Linked DNA regions of Geomonas sp. RF6. The protein of the gene in region 2 interacts with the protein of the main gene of each other region in a pairwise test. Links are inferred from orthologs where the notes say so. Each region holds a gene or a part of one and is shown on either strand. Other genes may lie near its edges.

What was found.
Region 1: the proteins of ftsZ (region 2) and LPW11_RS03300 interact in binary tests that used the Escherichia coli proteins (3 or more experiments, as listed by UniProt). The link is inferred for Geomonas sp. RF6 from one-to-one orthologs.

Annotation. Positions count from the first base shown.
Region 1 is NZ_CP087999.1:762,748-765,863, reverse strand. What follows is about bases 39-2,836. They hold LPW11_RS03300 (rod shape-determining protein), read left to right. Parts: upstream 39-814; coding sequence 815-1,858; downstream 1,859-2,836. Other genes in these bases: LPW11_RS03295 (glycosyltransferase family 2 protein), read left to right, coding at 1,991-2,836; LPW11_RS03305 (peptidylprolyl isomerase), read right to left, coding at 39-583. Also shown: more of LPW11_RS03305, read right to left, coding at 1-38; more of LPW11_RS03295, read left to right, coding at 2,837-3,013; gmhA (D-sedoheptulose 7-phosphate isomerase), read left to right, coding at 3,056-3,116. UniProt on the Escherichia coli protein: Forms membrane-associated dynamic filaments that are essential for cell shape determination. Acts by regulating cell wall synthesis and cell elongation, and thus cell shape.
Region 2 is NZ_CP087999.1:1,264,048-1,267,349, forward strand. The notes cover bases 172-3,155. They hold ftsZ (cell division protein FtsZ), read right to left. Parts: upstream 2,251-3,155; coding sequence 1,093-2,250; downstream 172-1,092. Other genes in these bases: LPW11_RS05375 (radical SAM protein), read right to left, coding at 172-777; ftsA (cell division protein FtsA), read right to left, coding at 2,439-3,155. Outside these bases: more of LPW11_RS05375, read right to left, coding at 1-171; more of ftsA, read right to left, coding at 3,156-3,302. UniProt on the Escherichia coli protein: Essential cell division protein that forms a contractile ring structure (Z ring) at the future cell division site. The regulation of the ring assembly controls the timing and the location of cell division.

The DNA.
Region 1 (3,116 bases), 500 kb from region 2 along the record:
GCAGGTCCACCTTGTCGTTCTGCTTCTTGTACGCCTGCAGGAGCTCCTGGTCGGTGAGCTTCGCGGACTCCTTTATCTTGTCGCGGGTCTTGTTGACGAGGATCTCCTCCTCCGTCGCATCCTCGAAGGCGCGCGGAGTGAGGCGGTTTGCTTTCAGCGTCTGCTTGTACAGCTCGAAGTTGAAGGCGCCGTCCTTCTGGAAGGCCGGGATCCCCTCGATGGCCGCCTGGATCTCCTTCTTGTTGACCTTGATCCCCATGTCGTCCGCGGCCTCGCGGACCAGCTCGTTATCAATGAGGGAGTCGATGGTGAGCTTTTTGATCCCCATCTGCTTTTCCATCTCGGGGGTCAGGGAGCGGCCGTATAGCTGCTCGTAGATCCCCCTGGTGCGGTAGTAGCTCCGCTGGAAGCTCTCGAGGCTGATCTTCGTGCCGTTTACCTTTGCTGCGTAATCGGACGGTCCGGTCCCCTTGTCACCCCTGCCCCAGACGAGAAAGATGGTGCCGATGAAGGAGAGGACGATCACCCCGAAGACGACTTTTATCAGTATGGACTGTTTGTACTTCCTCATTATCCCGAGCATGCAGTTTCGACTCCTTTAACCGGTCAGATTTAATGCAATCCTTCAAAAAGAATAGTGGGCGATACTAATATAAGTGAATTGCAAAAGCAACAATAGAATGAGCGGGAAACCGTCTCCGACGGGGGGTTGCGGGGTTTTCTCGCTTGCAAGGGATAACCCTTTTTGCTATCGTGACATGTTTTGAAGGAACAGATTCTCCAGGTAGCGCGAGCCCACCAGAAGGAGCTACGAATGATAAAGATTTTTGACGCCATTTTCGGCATGTTTTCCAACGATCTCGCCATTGACCTCGGCACAGCCAATACGCTGGTGTACCTGAAGGGGAAGGGGATCGTGGTGCGCGAGCCTTCCGTTGTCGCCGTGCAAAAGACGCAAAACGGCCAGCAGAAGGTTCTCGCCGTGGGGATGGAGGCGAAGAAGATGCTCGGGCGCACCCCCGGCAGCATCACCGCTATCCGCCCCATGAAGGATGGCGTCATCGCCGACTTCGACATCACCGAAGAGATGCTGCGCTATTTCATCCACAAGGTACACAACAGAAAGACGCTGGTGCGCCCCCGCATCGTCATCTGCGTCCCCTCCGGGATCACCCAGGTGGAGAAGAGGGCGGTGAAGGAGTCGGCGGAGAGCGCCGGCGCCCGCGAGGTCTACCTGATCGAGGAGCCGATGGCCGCGGCGATCGGCGCCGGCCTCCCCATCACCGAGGCGAGCGGCAACATGATCGTCGATATCGGCGGCGGCACGACGGAGGTCGCCTGCATTTCGCTTGCCGGGATCGTGTACACAAAGAGCGTGCGCGTCGGCGGCGACAAGATGGACGAGGCGATCGTCCAGTACATAAAGAGAAAGTACAACCTCCTGATCGGCGACCGCATGGCGGAGCTCATCAAGATCGAGATCGGCGAGGCGTACCCCTCCCCCGACGTCCTCACCATGGAGGTGAAGGGGCGCGACCTCGTCTCCGGCATCCCGAAGACGACCGAGATCGACTCCACCGAGATCCGCGACGCCCTCTCCGAGCCGGTCACCGCCATCGTGGACGCCGTGCGCAACTGCCTGGAGCGCACCCCCCCCGAGCTCGCGGCTGACCTCGTCGACAAGGGGATCGTCCTTGCCGGCGGCGGCGCACTCCTGCGCAACCTCGACATCCTCCTGCGCGAGGAGACCGGGCTTCCGGTCGTCACCGCCGAGGACCCCCTTTCCTGCGTCGTTCTCGGCTCCGGAAAGGTGCTCGACGAACTCGCGCTCTTGCGCAACGTGGCGATCAGCTCCTAGTCCCGGATGCGGAGGGGGGCGCCACTCCCCCCTTCCGCGTCCCGCCCCTTGCCCCCCTCCGGCAGCGGCACCTCCGGCTCCATGCCGCAACCATCCGGAAACCGGCGGCGCCCGCTCATTACGAGATCCCGCGTGACATCTGCGACGATTGACATCGTGGTGCCGATCTGGAATCGGCCCAATGAGACACGCAACTGCCTGGTCAACCTGATCAGCTACACCCCCGGTGCCCGCATCGTCATGGTGGACTCCGGGAGCGACCGGGAGACGGAGCGGATCCTGCAGGAGCTCGCCGATTCCCTCGAGGAGAACGCGCTTCTTCTGCACGACGACCACAACATCGGCTTCGTGCGGAGCGCAAACCGCGGGCTCGCCCACTGCGAGGCACCGTACCTCGCGCTCGTTCGCAGCGGGTCGCTCGTCCCTCCGGGGTGGTTCGAGCCGCTTCTCGCCTTTGCGGAGGCGCACCCGGATGCAGGGATACTGGTGCCGAGCCTGTCGAATCAGCGCGCCGAGCTCCCCCGGGAGCCGCTGGAGATGGAATCCGGCTCCTTCTGCGCCATGGTGATCACCCGGGAGGCGTATCTTGCCTGCCAAGGGTTCGACGAAGGGATGGATGACGGCTCCTGGTGTCTGAAGGATTACACCCGGCGCGCCTGCGCTGCGGGCTTTTTCACCTATGCCGTCCCCTCGCCGCAGGTGCTGTGCGAGGAGGAGGTGCGGCTCGGCTCGCAGAAAAGGCGCGACGAGGCGCTGCAGCGCTCCATCTCCCTCTTTACCGAACGGTGGGGGACCGGCCGGAGCTACTGTGTCCACCTCCCGGACGGGACCGACGCGACACTCCTGCGGCACAAGCTGGAGGTGCTCCTGAAGGGGGCACGGCACGGGGACCGCTACTGGGTCCTCCTGCCGAAGGCGCTGTACCACGGTGCGAAAGGGGGAGGGCTCTTCCTGCACGAGAACATCCGGCTGGTGCCGCTCCCCCGCTTCTGCACGATCGCGCGGCAGGGGCGGGTGTACCGGGAGATCGTGGCAGCCTGCCCCGGGATCGTGTCGGTGGCCGCCGTCGACGGGATACCCTTCCCGTGGGGGGATCCGTATCTCCCCTTCACGGAGCTGGCGGAGCGGATACGGGCCGGTTACCCGGAGACATAACTAGATTTTTGCAATGGAGCACTACAAGAGGTGGAGGCGGGAATGACAGAGGAGATCGTAGCGCAGCTAACGGAGCAGAGAAAGCTCGTGGAGCGGGTGGAGC
Region 2 (3,302 bases):
GCGCGGGCAGCCACGTGAGAGCTCCACGAGGTGCATGTCGGAGAACTCGGTGCAGGCGGTGTGGACCTCCGTAACGGTGGGGCGCTCGTCAAGATCGCGACTAAAGACGCGCTGCACGCGGGGGGGGGCGCCGGGGAGCGGATGCATGGAAAGTAGCCTCGTCCCCTCGTACTCCGGTGCATAAAGGGAAGGGACGTATATGCCGTCGACGCGGGCGCATTCCAGGAGAAGCTCCTCGCGTGACTCCGACTCACCCTTCAGCACTTCCAGCAGGTGCTGGAGGACCCCTTCCGCCTCCCCGAGGCAAACCAGATCTATCAGAGGGGCGACCGGCTCGGGATTGAGGAAGAGCGCGGCGCCGCCTGCAATGACGAGGGGGTCGTGGGAGGTGCGGTTGCTCGCGAAAGGAGAGATCCCCGAAAGCCTGAAGATGGTGGGGATGTTGAGGTAGTCACTCTCGAAAGAGACGGAGAAGGCGACGACGTCAAATGACGACAGAGGGCGTTGCGACTCCAGGGATACCAGATGCTGCGCCCCCCCTCGCCGCTGGCGCTCCTGCAGCTCGCTCCTGTCCGGGAGAAAGGCGCGCTCGCAGACGACGCCGGGGTCGTCGTTCATCATCGCGTAGAGCGTCTGGAAGCCGAGGTTGCTCATCGCGGCATGGTAGCTGTTGGGGTAGACGAGGCAGCAGGAGAGGCGGCCGCCCCAGTTGCGCTGGATGGTGCCGCTCTCGCCTGCGAGGATTTCGCGGCGCTTGTCGTGTGGTATCCGGGACATGGGTCGAGAGTAGCATTCTTTGCGGGGATGAGGAAGGAAAAGGTGTGATATCAGACGCTTAAGGCGAAATTCGGGGAACCGAATCCATGAGAGAGGTCATGTGACATGTAGGCCGGGATAAGCCGCAGGCGTTCCCGGCGTCGGCGACCAAAGAGCAAATCCCCCCTGCCCCCCCCTTCGCAAAGGGGGGAACGCGAGTTCTCGTGCAGCGCTTCGTGGAAATGTAGTCAAGGTTCCTGGGAGCTTCCCGGAAGAAGTAAAAAAACCCGGCCCCCTGTAGAGGGCCGGGCTGGAAAAGCTCCGAATTGCACTAAACTAGTCGACTGACTTCCGGAGGAAGGTCGGGATATCGTACTGATCTTCGTCGTCCATCAGGAAGGAGCGCTGGCGGGCGACGTGCTCGCGCTGCTGCTTCTCGCGGATGAAGGTCGGGATCTCCCTGTTGATCTCGGAAGCGGAGGGCTTCACCAGGGTCGAGACGTTCTTCAGCTCGTGGCGCCCTTTCTCCAGATCGAAGCGGTCGCCGAAGCCGGTGGCGATCGCGGTGATCTTGATCGTCTCTCCGAGGCTCTCGTCGATGACGAGACCGACGATGATGTTTGCGTCCTCGTGCACCTTCTCGTGGATGATGCGGCTGGCGGCGTCGAATTCGTCCATGGTCATGGCGGACGGTCCGGAGATGTTTACCAGCACGCCCTTCGCGCCGGAGATGTCGATGTCTTCGAGGAGCGGGGAGGAGATCGCGCGGGTCGCTGCGTCAACCGCCCTGTTCTCGCCGGTGCCAAGACCGATACCCATCATCGCCATGCCGCGCTCGCTCATGATCGACTTCACGTCGGCGAAGTCGACGTTGATCATGCCGGACTGAGTGATGAGGTCGGAAATCCCCTGCACCGCCTGGCGCAGCACGTCGTCGGAGGGCTTGAATGCGTCGAGGATCGACATCGACTTCCCGGCCAGGCCGAGGAGGCGGTCGTTCGGGATCACGATGAGGGAGTCAACGTGCTTCTTCAGTTCCTTGATGCCGTCTTCGCCTTTGGCAAGACGCTGGCGACCTTCGCGGGAGAAAGGCTTGGTGACGACGCCGACGGTGAGGGCGCCGATTTCGCGGGCGATTTCTGCGATGACGGGAGCAGCGCCGGTACCGGTGCCGCCGCCCATACCGGCAGCGACGAAGATCATGTCAGCGCCCTTCAGCGCCTCGACGAGCTTCTCGCGATCCTCGATTGCAGCATCGCGCCCAACGTTGGGGTTGGCGCCTGCCCCGAGACCCTTGGTAAGCTGGGTGCCGATCTGGATTTTGATGGACGCCTTCGACATGCGCAATGCCTGGGCGTCGGTGTTTGCTACGATGAAATCGACCCCGGTGATGCCAACCGTAATCATGGTGTTCACAGCGTTGCCGCCGGAACCGCCTACCCCAATTACCTTAATCTTCGCACTCTGGTCGATGCTCTCATCGAAGTGAAACATTCAATATCCCCCTTATCGCCGCCCCCGGCAGATCAAAAAATTATTGGACCTTTTTATACATTTTTTTGGAACGATAGGGAAGCGTAAAATGCAGCAAACAAGCACTTTTTTCGCGGAATAAAGAGAAGGGGACAGGCGCCTTTTGAGGGGGGCCTGTCCCCTTTCAGGGGAGGGTGTTTTTGGCGTTTTTAGAAGAATTCACCGAACCACTCGCGCATCCTTTTGCCGACCCTGCGGAAGACATGGTCGTCGCTTTGCGCGGTCGGGAACTCGTGCACGCCGACGTTCTTGCTGCCGTACACAACAAGGCCGACGCCGGTTGCGTAAACAGGCGAATTAACGACATCCACGAGCCCGCCGATCTTCTGGGGCACGCCGCGGCGCACCGGGAGGTTGAAGATCTGCTCGCCGAGTTCCGGCATCCCTTCGAGGATCGTGGAGCCGCCGGTGATGACGACGCCGGAGGCGATGAGGTCCTCGAGCCCCGATTTCACGATCTCGCGGTTCACCAGGGTGAAGATCTCCTCGACCCTCGGCTCGAGGATCTCGCACAGCAGCTGGCGGGAGAGGACGCGCGGCTTGCGCCCGCCGACGCTCGGCACCTCGATCGTCTCGTCCTTTCCGACGAGACTGGAGAGGCAGCAGCCGTACTTCTGCTTGATCCGCTCCGCCTCCGCCATCGGGGTGCGCAGGCCGACCGCGATGTCGTTGGTGAGGTGGTTGCCGCCAAGAGAGAGGACGGAGGTGTGCTTGATGGCGCCGTCGACGAAGATGGCGATGTCGGTGGTGCCGCCGCCGATGTCCACGAGGGCCACGCCGAGCTCCTTCTCGTCAGCGGAGAGAACCGCCTCGGAGGAGGCGAGTTGCTCGAGGACGATGTCCGCCACCTCGAGACCCGCGCGGTTGCACGACTTCACGATGTTCTGGGCGCTCGCCACCGCGCCGGTGACGATGTGCACCTTCGCCTCCAGGCGCACGCCGCTCATCCCCAGAGGCTCGCGGATGCCGTCCTGGTCGTCGATGATGAACTCCTGGGGCAGGATGTGGATGAC